3 regions of the Serratia sp. DFXYC6 genome follow, and region 1 is predicted to be linked to each of the others. Evidence: predicted binding sites of a transcription regulator. Region 1 holds the regulator's gene; each other region holds the start of a gene.

Region 1 (4,353 bases):
GGCAAACCACTCGTTTTTCATAGCCATCATCTCTGGGCAATAGTGGACAATGTCGTTTTTTGGAAATTACTTGGGTATTTTTTAGGAAATTTAATGGTATTCTTGTTTCCTAATAAGCGTTTCACGTTGTTCAAACGCTTAACCATGACCCGTTAGTTATACCACTAACGCAACTTTGGCTAATCAGAAAAGGAATGTAAACATGAATTCAAGGAACCCAGATTGGCATCCGGCAGATATCATCGCGGCGCTACGCAAGCAGGGCACCACGCTGGCGGCAGTGTCGCGCAAGGCCGGATTAAGCTCATCGACGCTGGCCAATGCGCTGTCGCGCCCGTGGCCAAAGGGGGAATGGCTGATCGCCGAAGCGATAGGCATCCACCCTTCGGAGATCTGGCCAAGCCGCTATTACGATCCGCACAGCGATTGCCTGCTGGATCGCAAAGCACGCATCAAATCGTGAACGCGGAGCAAAAAAAACCGCCGGAACAGCGTCCGGCGGCGTTTATCGGCTGACTATCGGTGTCGATCAGTTATTGATGAACTTCTCGCCCAGTTCGATATCTTTATGCAGCACGTCCAGCATCTCGTTCAGTGCTTTCTGCTCGAAGGCGCTCAGGGTGCCGATATCTTTGCGTTCTTCAACGCCGTTCTTGCCCAGCACCAGCGGCTGCGCGAAGAAGCGAGCGTATTTGCCGTCGCCTTCAACGTAAGCGCATTCCACAACGCCTTTCTCGCCCTGCAGCGCACGCACCAGAGACAGACCGAAACGGGCGGCCGCCTGGCCCATGGACAGCGTTGCAGACCCGCCGCCGGCTTTGGCTTCCACCACTTCAGTGCCGGCGTTCTGAATACGTTTGGTCAGATCCGCCACTTCCTGATCGGTGAAGCTCACGCCAGGGATCTGCGACAGCAGAGGCAGGATGGTCACGCCAGAGTGGCCGCCGATCACCGGCACGTTCAGTTCTTCAGGCTGCTTGCCTTTCAGCTCGGCCACGAAGGTATTGGAACGGATGATATCCAGCGAAGTCACGCCGAACAGTTTGTTCTTGTCGTAAACGCCGGCTTTTTTCAGCACTTCCGCCGCGATGGCGACCGTGGTGTTAACCGGGTTGGTGATGATGCCGATGCAGGCTTTCGGGCAGGTTTTCGCCACTTGCTCAATCAGGTTACGCACGATGCCGGCGTTAACGTTGAACAGGTCAGAGCGATCCATGCCTGGCTTACGGGCCACGCCGGCGGAAATCAGCACCACGTCCGCACCGTGCAGAGCCGGAGTCGCGTCTTCGCCGCTGAAGCCTTTGATTTTAACTGCGGTTGGGATGTGGCTTAAGTCGACGGCAACGCCTGGGGTAACGGGGGCAATGTCGTAGAGAGAGAGTTCAGAACCTGAAGGAAGCTGGGTTTTGAGTAGAAGGGCGAGGGCCTGGCCGATACCGCCAGCAGCACCGAGAACTGCAACTTTCATCCTATACTCCTTTATTATCTTAAATATATAAAGCGCCGTGAATGTGTTGGTTACGGACCTTACGTTATTACACCTTTCAAAACAATAAATTAGCCAATTCTTGCCTGCAGGTGTAATAAAACGGCCGCTGTCGCGCCCATTTTAGATTAAATCGCTTACGCATGAAGGGCATAGCGCACACTAATCAAAAATAGTGCGAGGTTATTCACGAGCAAGTTAACCGGCCGTTACATTACACCCTTACGCAACATCAGAACAACATCATTTTAATAACATTTTATTTACCACCGCAGGCCGATTTTCCGTCGTCAAAAGGGCATATTCATCGCGGCCGGATTTTGTTAAAATGCCGCCCTTTCCTCGCCGTCCGGTCATTTTTATTTTCTTTGGGGCGGCCTTTGTTGCATAAAAATTCATCTATATGCATAATCATGACTTCCACTATCAACATTCCACGGTGCAAAATGCGTAATCCCGCAAAACAGGAAGATCTGATCAAGACGTTCAAAGCGTTATTGAAAGAAGAAAAATTCAGTTCTCAAGGCGAGATCGTTTTGGCGCTGCAAGAAGAAGGCTTCGAAAACATTAACCAATCCAAAGTATCGCGCATGCTGACCAAGTTCGGCGCGGTACGTACGCGCAATGCCAAAATGGAAATGGTGTATTGCCTTCCTGCCGAACTCGGCGTGCCGACCACCACCAGCCCATTGAAGAATCTGGTGCTCGACGTCGACCATAACGATGCCGTCGTGGTGATCCACACCAGCCCGGGCGCCGCACAGCTGATCGCCCGCCTGCTCGACTCACTGGGTAAATCCCAGGGCATCCTCGGCACAATTGCCGGCGACGACACGATTTTCGTCACCCCGTCCAACGGCTTTACCGCTCAGAAGCTGCATGAAGCGATCTTGGGCGTGTTCGAACAAGAGCTGTGAAACCTGGCGCTAACAAAGTGCGGCTGTAAACCGCATTTTGTTAGCGCTTCTTTAACCCTCGCGTTACCTTCCCAGCCTTCAACCGCGTTTAACACTGCTTTTTTATCCCGCAACAACACATTTCCATGACATCTCCATGTAACCAGCAGTACCCACTGTGATCTTCCGCACTTTTGGTCAAAATCACTTACCTTATTGAAATTACATAAATTTAACATCAAAAGATCGTTTTATGAGCGTTTTTTATTCCTTACGGTTATAAAAAATAAGGATCATGAGGTTAAAGTTTCACTAGCAACTGTTAGCGAACTATTAATTTTTCACGTTACTAGCTGTATACTCATTTTCGTGAACTGAATCACAGTTCGTTGGAACTGATAAAAGAATACGATGAGGTGAGATGATGAAAATTAAAGCTACCGTTGCAACCCTGAGCGTTCTGTCCATGCTTTCCTTTGGTGCATTCGCAGCACAATCTGTTGATGCAACCCAGGCCGCAAAACTGCAGCCCGCCGGTGTGATCACCGTGAGCGGCGTCGCCGCTGCGCCTTCCGACATTCGCCAGGCACTGTCCGACAAAGCCGACGCCAAAGGGGCGACCGCTTACCGCGTGATCGAAGCGCGCAACGACGGCAACTTCCACGCGACCGCTGAAATCTACAAATAAGTAACGGCATTACCCGGCAACGGGCAATACATCTCTGGAATCAAACGCTGTCATAACGGCCTTCAAGAATAAAAATCGCTGCCAAGCCCTTCCAGGCTGTTATGACCAAGGATCGCTATCATGAACATGAAAACTACTGTTGCTGCACTCGGTTTGCTGTCCGTCATCTCCTTCGGCGCGTCTGCCGCCCAGTTGGTGACTAACGATCAGACCGCCAATCTGCAATCTATCGGCACCATTACCGTCAGCGGCATCGACGGCGCGCCGACCGACATTCGCCAGGCGTTGTCGGAGAAAGCCGACGCGAAAGGCGCGACCGCCTACCGCGTGATCGAAGCCCGTAACGAAGGCAACTACCACGCCACCGCCGAGATTTACAAATAACAACTCTGGGAACGGCTTTGCAGAGCTGATTACCCTCGTCACTGCCACTGCCGAGTTCTGACGCAAACGCCGATTTCCCAGAGACCCTCTCGTCGTCCTATCCGACGAACCCCGTTGCCCTCGCTCGCGAGGGCTTTTTTATGGGCGTAAAAAAGGCCGCGAATGCGGCCCTTAGGTTGGCTTATGCGGCTAAGCGATCAGTAGGTCACCTTCGGTTCCTGCTTTTTCGCCAGCGCGTCCAGCAAGCGATCGTGAATACCGCCGAAACCGCCGTTGCTCATCACCAGAATGTGGTCGCCCGGCTGTGCGGTTTTCACCACCATGTCCACCAGCGTGTCGAGATCCGCGCTCCAATGCGCCGGCTGCACGCAGGCATCCGCCACTTCCGCGACCTGCCACGGAATGTGGTGCGGCTGGAACAGGAACACTTCGTCGGCACGGCCGAGCGAAGGCGCCAGATCGTTTTTGCTGATGCCCATTTTCATGGTGTTGGATCGCGGTTCCAGCACCGCCAGAATGCGCGCCGTACCGCCGACCTTGCCGCGCAGCGCGGCCAGAGTGGCCAGGATCGCCGTCGGGTGGTGCGCGAAATCGTCGTAAACCGTGACGCCGTTGGCTTCGCCACGCAGCTCCAGACGGCGACGGGCATTGATGAAATCGCCCAACGCGCGGCAGGCATCCGCCGGCTGCACGCCGACGTGGCGAGTCGCGGCGATAGCCATCAGGCCGTTATGCATGTTGTGCTCGCCCACCAGCGCCCACTTCACTTCGCCGACCTGCTCACCGTCGAGGAACACCGCGTAATGGCTGGCGTCCGGCGTCAGCTTCTGCGCGCGCCAGGCGCCCTCTTCGCCCACCAGCTCCTGTTCGCTCCAGCAGCCCATCGCCATCACCTGCTT
Region 2 (4,353 bases), on a different contig from region 1:
GCTGCGCGGGCCGTGCTTGTATCTGCAGCGCATGTGGCAAAACGAAGGTGAAGTGGCGGCGTTTATCGGCGGCGAAGGCGAGTCGCTGGCGGTGCCGGAGGCTGAACTGCGCACTATTCTCGACCGCTTGTTCGGTTCGGCGAGCGACGAACCCGATTGGCAGAAGATCGCCGCCGCGGTAGCCGCCACGCGGCGCATTGCTGTCATTTCCGGCGGGCCGGGCACCGGTAAAACCACCACCGTCGCCAAGCTGTTGGCGGCGCTGGTGCAGTTGGATGAAAGCGCGCGCTTGCGCATTCAGCTGGCGGCGCCGACTGGCAAGGCGGCGGCGCGTCTGACGGAGTCGCTTGGCAGCGCCAGCCGTCAGCTGGCGTTGACCCCGGCGCAGCAGGCGCTGTTCCCGACGGAGGCGGCGACGTTACACCGTCTGTTGGGGGCGCAGCCGAACAGTCAACGCATGCGCTATCACCGCGGCAACCGGCTGCATTTGGATGTGCTGGTGGTGGATGAGGCCTCGATGGTCGATCTGCCGATGATGGCGCGCCTGATTGCCGCGCTGCCCGATCGGGCGCGGGTGATTTTCCTTGGCGATCGCGATCAGCTGGCCTCGGTGGAGGCCGGCGCGGTGCTGGGGGACATTTGCCGTTTTGCCGAGCAGGGATACAGCGATGCGCGTGCCGCAGAGCTGAGCCGCCTGACCGGCTGTTCGCTCGCAGGGCGGCAGGCCGACGCGGAAGCGGCGGTGCGCGACAGCCTGTGTTTGCTGCGCAAGAGCTACCGTTTTGACGCTCGATCCGGCATCGGTCAATTGGCGTTGGCGGTCAACGCCGGTGCTGGGGAGCGCGCGCTGGCAGCCTTAAGCGGCAGTTTCGGCGATGTCGCGGGCTATGCGCTGGCAACGAGCGAAGAGTATCAGGCGCTGCTGGACGCGTGCGTGGCGGGCTACCGCGACTATTTGCGATTGGCCGCCGAGGGCGCGGATGCGGCGGCGGTGTTGGCCGCCTTTAGTCGCTTCCAGGTGCTGTGCGCGCTGCGTGAAGGGCCGTTTGGCGTTGCCGGCCTGAATGAACGTATTGAACTCGGGCTACAGCGCGCCGGCCTGATTGACCGCAAACCGGGCGTGATCGGCCGCTGGTATCGGGGGCGGCCGGTGATGATCGGCCGCAACGACAGCGCGCTGGGGTTATTCAATGGGGATATCGGCATTACGCTGCCGGATGAGCGCGGCGAGCTGCGCGTGCATTTCCAACTGCCGGATGGAAGCATCAAGTCGGTGCAGCCGAGCCGTTTGCCGACGCATGAAACCGCCTATGCCATGACGGTGCATAAATCTCAGGGATCGGAGTTTGACCATACGGTGCTGGTGTTGCCGAATCACTTCCTGCCGGTGCTGACGCGCGAATTGGTCTATACCGCGATCACTCGCGCGCGTAAGCAGCTCTCGCTGTATGCCACGGAGGCGGTGCTGCTGCGGGCCATTCGTATGCCGACCCAGCGCCGCAGCGGATTGGCTGAACGGCTGCAGGCAACGGAATAAGCGTTGAAGGGGCGCGGTAGCGGCCGCGCCCACAGGGATTACAGATCCGCCAGCAGAATTTTGGAGCGGCGTTGGTAGTTGTACAGCGCCTGTTTCTGCATCGGCAGCACGTCGACTTCTGCCGGGGTGAATCCGCGCTCCTGGAACCAGTGGATGCTGCGGGTGGTCAGTACGAACAGCTTCTTTAATCCCATCTGCCGCGCCTGGTTTTCCACCCGCTGCAGCAGCATTTCGCCGCGCGAAGAGCTGCGGTAGTCGGGATGCACCGCCACGCAGGCCATTTCACCGATTTTTTCCTCCGGGAACGGGTACAGTGCCGCGCAGGCGATGGTCAGGTTGTCGCGTTCGATAATGGTGAATTTGTCGATCTCCATCTCCAGCTGTTCACGCGAACGGCGCACCAGAATACCCTGCTGCTCGAGCGGCCGGATCAGCTCCAGGATGCCGCCGATGTCGTTGATCGTCGCCCGGCGCACCTGTTCGGCGCTCTCCATCACGATTTGGGTGCCGATGCCGTCGCGCGAGAACAACTCCTGTACCAGCGCGCCGTCTTCCTGGTAGCTGATCAGGTGGCTGCGGCGTACGCCGCTGCGGCAGCCTTTCACCGCGCCGCGCAGGAAGCGCACGGTGCCGGAATGGTAGTCACCGCCTTCCTCCAGCTCTTCAAGGCGCTTTTGCGCGTCGTTGGGGAACAGCTCGGAAAGGATGTTGCCTTCCGCGTCGGTCACGCCCTGTGAGGAGCAGAAACCGATCATTTTTTCCGCCTTCAGCTTAATCGCCAACTGGGTGGCCACTTCTTCCGAGGTCAGGTTGAAGCTCTCGCCGGTGACCGAAACCGCGACCGGGCCAATCAACACGATGGCGTTGCTGTCGAGCTGACGGTGGATCGCTTCTTCATCGATGCGGCGAATGCGGCCGCTGTGGCAGTAGTCGATGCCGTCATCGACGCCCAGCGGCTGCGCGATGATGAAGTTGCCGCTGACCACGTTGATATGCGCGCCCTGCAGTGGCGTGTTGTTGAGGCTCATCGACAGCCGAGCGGTGATGTCGAGCTGCAGCAGGCCGGCGGCCTGCTTGACCAGCTCCAGCGTATGGGCGTCGGTCACGCGGGTGTGTTTGTGGTAGATCGGCTCATAGTTATGCTGAGCCAGATTGGCGTCGATCTGCGGCCGCGCGCCGTAAACCACCACCAGGCGAATACCCAGGCTATGCAGCAACCCGATATCGTTGACGATGTTGGAGAAATTCTCGTGTTCGATGGCTTCCCCGCCGAGCATGATGACGAACGTCTTGCCGCGGTGGGCGTTGATATAGGGGACTGAGTGACGGAATCCTTGCACCAGCTCTGTACTACGTTCCTTCACGGCCAAACCTCTTTGCATATTTATACGATATTTTTGTATTTTTATTCTTTTATTGCGCCGATGGCAAGTGGGAAATCGTCATGAAGCGTGCGCTAAGGGCGCTAAATCGTTAATAAATTGAAAAACCATAAAAAGATTTTCTGATGACAGGGCTGGAATGATTGGTTAAAGTTTTCGGCATCCCCATTTCATTGGTGTTTTTTTCATCTGTTGTAAACAGCTATTACTGCCGGAGCCGCATGCCAAACGCTAATCACAATCTGGGCCGCCGTCGTTTATTACAGGGCGTTGCCGCCAGCTGGCTGCTGAGTGTGAGTCGTACGGGCTTCGCCGCATCATCGCACGTGATCGCCGTGCGCGTCTGGCCATCCTCCACCTATACCCGCGTCACGCTGGAATCCAACGTCGAGCTGAAATACAAGCAGTTCGCCCTGACCAATCCCGATCGCGTGGTGGTGGATATCGAAGGCGTTCATCTCAACAGCGTGCTGAAAGGCATCGCCGGGCAGGTGCGCGCCGACGATCCTTATCTCAAGCAGGCGCGCGTCGGCCAGTTCGATCAGAATACCGTGCGGCTGGTGCTGGAGCTCAAACAAAGCGTCAGCCCGCATATTTTCACGCTGGCGCCGGTGCCGGAGTATCGCAACCGTCTGGTGATGGATCTCTATCCGACCAAGGGCGGCAGCGGCGGCGAGGAATATGATCCGCTACTGGCGTTACTGGAAGATTACAACAAGGGCGATCTGGAGCGCACGCTGCCGCCGGAAGCGCCGCAGGCCGGCAAAGCGGGGCGCGATCGGCCGATCGTCATCATGCTGGATCCCGGCCACGGCGGCGAAGATCCCGGCGCGATCGGCAAGTACAAGACGCGCGAGAAAGACATCGTGCTGCAGATTGCCCGCAAGCTGAGCGCCATGATCAAGCGCGAGCCGAACATGAAAGTGTTCATGACGCGTAATGAAGACGTGTTTATTCCGCTCAAGGTGCGCGTCGCCAAGGCGCGCAAGCAGCGTGCCGATCTGTTCGTTTCGATTCACGCCGACGCCTTCACCAGCCGCGCCGCGCGCGGGTCATCGGTGTTCGCATTGTCCACCAAAGGCGCCACCAGCTCGGCGGCCAAGTTCCTGGCGCAGACGCAGAATGCCTCGGACCAAATCGGCGGTGTCAGCAAGAGCGGCGACCGCTATCTTGACCACACCATGTTCGATCTGATCCAGACCGCGACCATCAACGACAGCCTGAAATTCGGCAAGGAAGTGTTGAACCGGATGGGCAAAATCAACCGGTTGCACAAGAATCGCGTCGATCAGGCCGGTTTTGCGGTGTTGAAGGCGCCGGATATCCCGTCGATCCTGGTGGAAACGGCGTTTATCAGCAACATCGAAGAGGAGCGCAAGCTGCGCACCAGCCATTTCCAGCAGCAGGTGGCGGAGTCGATTCTGGCGGGCATCA
Region 3 (4,353 bases), on a different contig from region 1:
GGTGTAGGTGGTTTCGAAACGCACCTGATCGTTGCCTTTGCCGGTTGCGCCGTGGCACAGCGCGTCCGCGCCCACTTTCAACGCCAGCTCGACCTGCGCCTTGGCAATGATCGGCCGCGCCATCGAGGTGCCCAGCAGGTAGCTGCCTTCGTACAGGGCGCCGGTCTGCAGCACCGGATAAACGTAATCGCGGATAAATTCTTCACGCAGATCGACCACGTGACATTCAGAGGCACCGGACTGCAGGGCTTTTTGCTCCACGCCTTCCAGATCGCTGCGCTCCTGGCCGATGTCCGCCACGAACGCCACCACTTCACAGCCGCCGTAGTTCTCTTTCAGCCATGGAATGATGGCCGAGGTATCCAGGCCGCCGGAGTACGCCAGAACGATTTTTTTGATGCCTTGGTTTTGCATGATCTATTCCTTTCTAATTCTAAAATTAAGCGAGGATCCGGGTGCCAATCGACACGCCGTTAAACAAAGCAGGAAGCTGATCGGCATGGCGCCAGCTGGCGATATCCACCGGGCGGCCGAGGGTGCGGGCGGCGTCGAGCGCCGCATTCACCTTCACCACCATACCATCGGTGATGATGCCTTGCGCGATCAGTTGTTCCGCTTTTTGCGCCGTCATTTCCGCAATGCGTTGGCCCTTGCCGTCGAGGATGCCGCTGACGTCCGACAGCAGGATCAGATCCGCCCCCAGCGTCGCGGCCAGCGCCGTCGCCGCCTGATCGGCGTTCACGTTCATTAACTGCCCTTCGGCGGTGATGCCGATGGAGCTGATAACCGGCAGGTAGCCGGCGCCCAGCAGGGTATTGAGCAGCGCGGGCGAGCCGGGCTGCGCGTTGCCGACGTGGCCCAATGCCGGATCGAGCGGGGTCACGACCGCGCTGCCGCCGTCCGCCAGGCTCAGGCCGACAGCGTTGATTTGGTGTTTAATCGCCCACGCCAGCAGCGTTTTGTTGGCGGTGCCAGCCAGCGCGCCGGTGATGATGTCGATCTGATCGGCCGGCGTGACCCGCAGGCCGTTCTTTTTCACCACCGGCAAAGCGAGCTGCTTCATCAGTTCGTCCACCACGCAGCCGCCGCCGTGCACGATCACCAGCGGGCGCTGGTGCTGCTGCCGATAGCTGTCCAACGCGGTAAACAGACGCTCCAGCGCTTCTTCACTGTCTAATAACACGCCACCTAACTTGATAATTAACGGGTTCATTGCTGTTTACTCACGCTGGTTTAAAGGAGTGATTGGGTTTCCGGGAAGCCGAAACGGATATTCAGGCATTGCACCGCCTGCGCCGCCGCGCCTTTCAGCAGGTTATCTTCCGCCGCCACGGCGATCAGATGCTCGCCCTGCACCGCAAAACCGATGTCGCAGAACGGCAGCCCCACCACCGCTTTCAGCGCCGGCACGCCCTGGTCGTACAGCCGCACCAGCGGCTTGTCGTCATAGGCGGCATGATAGGCGGCGGCCACGTCCTGCGCGGTCACGCCGGCTTTCAGGCGGCAGGTGATGGTTTCAAGAATGCCGCGCGGGAAATTGCCCAGGTGCGGCGTAAAGATAACCGGCACGCCCAGGTGCGCGGCGATCTCCGGCTGGTGCCGGTGAGTGAAAATACCGTACGGCTGCAGGCTCACTTCGCAGAAGCTGGTGGTCATGCTGGCCTTGCGCCCGGCGCCGCTGACGCCGCTGGTGGCGTTGATCACCGGCCACTGGTCGAGGTTCAGCAGTTGCTTTTCGATCAACGGTTTCAGCGCCAGCTGCGCCGCCGTCGGGTAGCAGCCCGGCACGGCGATCAGCTGCGCCTGTTTGATCTTGTCGCTCTGCCACTCCGCCAGGCCGTACACCGCCTGCTCCAGCAGGGCGCCATGCTGATGCTCGAAACCGTAGTACTGGGTATAAAAACCGGCGTCCTGCACGCGGAAGGCGCCGGACAGATCGAACACCACGCAGCCTGCCGCCAGGAAGGCCGGTGCGATATCGTGGCTGACTTCATGAGCGGTGGCGAGGAACACCACGTCGATGCCCTGCGCCGCCTTGGCGACGTCGGTCAACGGCTGCAGCGGCAGATCGACGATGCCTTTCAACTGGGGATGGAGATCGGAAAGCAACTTTCCTGCATCTGCACTTTGCGCTGAAACCGCTAAAGCGGTTATGTTCATGTGTGGGTGGCGATTCAGGTAAGCCGTGAGCTCCGCTCCGGCGTAACCGCTGGCACCAACGATCAGCGTATTCAACATGTGGCCTTTCACCTTCTAAACTGACGTGCGGTCGCTTGCGACCCAGGTAACAGGGCTAGCCAGCGTTGTTGCGCCGTTCACCCACGGAGCCAGGCGTTGATGCTTTTATAAACATCCGGGCATCGGGTTCCCTTACGCTTCGGCTTACTGTATTTTTATTCAAAATAAATGCATGAATATTGATACTATCCTAACCAAAGGCTGTCAACAGTGAAGATGAAATTACCTCCATTTATTGAGCTGTACCGGGCGTTGATCGCCACTCCGTCAATCAGCGCCACCGATGCCGGCCTCGATCAGAGCAATGAGGCGTTAATCAACTTGCTGGCCGGATGGTTTGCCGACCTGGGCTTCCGAGTCGACGTGCAGCCGGTGCCGGAGTCGCGCCACAAATTCAACCTGCTGGCCAGCATTGGTGAAGGCAGCGGCGGCCTGCTGCTGGCCGGCCACACCGATACGGTGCCTTACGACGAAGGCCGCTGGACGCGCGATCCCTTCACCCTGACCGAGCACGACAACAAGCTCTACGGGCTGGGCACCGCCGACATGAAAGGCTTCTTCGCCTTTATTCTGGACGCGGTGCGCGACATCGACGCGAGCAAGCTGACCAAGCCGCTGTACATTCTGGCGACCGCAGATGAAGAAACGACGATGGCCGGCGCGCGTTATTTCGCCGCCTCCACCGCCATTCGGCCGGATTTCGCCATCATCGGCGAGCCGACCTCGCTGCAGCCGGTGCGCGCGCACAAGGGCCACATGGCCAACGCCATTCGCATCGTCGGCCAGTCCGGCCACTCCAGCGATCCGGCGCGCGGCGTCAACGCCATCGATCTGATGCACGAGTCCATCGGCCGCCTGATGGAGCTGCGCAAAACCCTGCAGGAGCGCTACAACAATCCGGCGTTCGCCGTGCCTTATCCCACCATGAACTTCGGCCATATCAGCGGCGGTGACGCGGCCAACCGCATCTGCGCCTGTTGCGAGCTGCACCTGGATATCCGCCCGCTGCCCGGCATGACGCTCGACAACATCAACGAACTGATGCATCAGGCGCTGGAGCCGGTGAGCCAACGCTGGCCGGGCCGCCTGACCATCGAAGAGCTGCACGCGTCGGTGCCGGGCTACGAGTGCCCGACCGACCACCGCATGGTGGCGGTGATCGAGGAGCTGCTGGGCACCCGCACGCAGGTGGTCAACTACTGTACCGAGGCGCCGTTCGTGCAACAGGTATGCCCGACCCTGGTGCTCGGCCCCGGTTCCATCGATCAGGCCCACCAGCCGGACGAGTACATCGATACCGCGTTTATCGAACCGACGCGCAAACTGCTGGGCCAGCTGGTCAGTCACTTTTGCCGGCAATAAACCCGACATTTAACAGGGGAAATGCCTTATGCTTTCCCCTACCTCAAAATAAGTAGAAAACGGCGAAATAAGCCGTGCTGATAACCGACGAGGCGTAATTAAATTTCAGAAAATGCGCCGATTTTGATGTTTTTTTGCTAAAAATAGTGTCAATTGACGATTGGACAGGAACGCGATGTGATCAGGCTGGCGGTCTGCGCCTGACGCGTGAAATTTATTTACAAGATAAAAATCATACAGAACTGGGTCAGGGGTTATATGAACGAACAATATTCGGCAATGCGCAGTAATGTCAGTATGCTCGGCAAATTGCTCGGCGATACCATCAAAGAAGCGCTGGGTGAGCATATTCTCGATCGCGTTGAGACCATCCGTAAGCTTTCCAAATCCTCACGCGCCGGCAACGAAGCGCATCGCCAGGAGCTGCTCTCCACCCTGCAGAACCTATCCAACGACGAGCTGCTGCCGGTGGCGCGCGCCTTCAGCCAGTTCCTCAACCTGACCAACGTCGCCGAGCAGTACCACAGCATTTCGCCCAACGGCGAGGCCGCCAGCAACCCGGAAGCGCTGGCGCAGCTGTTCAGCCGTCTCAAAGACAAAAAGCTCAGCGACAAAGAGCTGCAGCACGCGGTGTCGCAACTTTCCATCGAGCTGGTGCTGACGGCGCACCCGACGGAGATCACCCGCCGCACCCTGATCCACAAGCTGGTGGAGGTCAACACCTGCCTCAGCCAGCTCGATCACAACGATCTG

The links. Region 1 encodes ArgR, which controls arginine synthesis, uptake and breakdown. Its sites were predicted from a motif close to ANTGAATAAAAATACANT; they were not measured.
Region 2: a site for ArgR is predicted at 2,934-2,951, ahead of argA (amino-acid N-acetyltransferase). Genes of this name have one in related genera too.
Region 3: a site for ArgR is predicted at 2,385-2,402, ahead of argC (N-acetyl-gamma-glutamyl-phosphate reductase). Genes of this name have one in related genera too.

Annotation. Positions count from the first base shown of each region.
Region 1 is NZ_JBXUNV010000003.1:125,797-130,149, reverse strand. Features, by position in the region: gene AC2CGQ_RS16915 (DNA-binding protein) at 1-21, opposite strand, end outside; gene AC2CGQ_RS16910 (helix-turn-helix domain-containing protein) at 203-463, shown strand; gene mdh (malate dehydrogenase) at 530-1,468, opposite strand; gene argR (transcriptional regulator ArgR) at 1,933-2,403, shown strand; gene yhcN (peroxide/acid stress response protein YhcN) at 2,807-3,070, shown strand; gene yhcN (peroxide/acid stress response protein YhcN) at 3,191-3,454, shown strand; gene mpl (UDP-N-acetylmuramate:L-alanyl-gamma-D-glutamyl-meso-diaminopimelate ligase) at 3,652-4,353, opposite strand, start outside.
Region 2 is NZ_JBXUNV010000002.1:207-4,559, reverse strand. Features, by position in the region: gene recD (exodeoxyribonuclease V subunit alpha) at 1-1,537, shown strand, start outside; gene argA (amino-acid N-acetyltransferase) at 1,576-2,901, opposite strand; gene amiC (N-acetylmuramoyl-L-alanine amidase AmiC) at 3,141-4,353, shown strand, end outside.
Region 3 is NZ_JBXUNV010000007.1:102,623-106,975, reverse strand. Features, by position in the region: gene AC2CGQ_RS23935 (argininosuccinate synthase) at 1-414, opposite strand, end outside; gene argB (acetylglutamate kinase) at 440-1,213, opposite strand; gene argC (N-acetyl-gamma-glutamyl-phosphate reductase) at 1,234-2,238, opposite strand; gene argE (acetylornithine deacetylase) at 2,455-3,600, shown strand; gene ppc (phosphoenolpyruvate carboxylase) at 3,859-4,353, shown strand, end outside.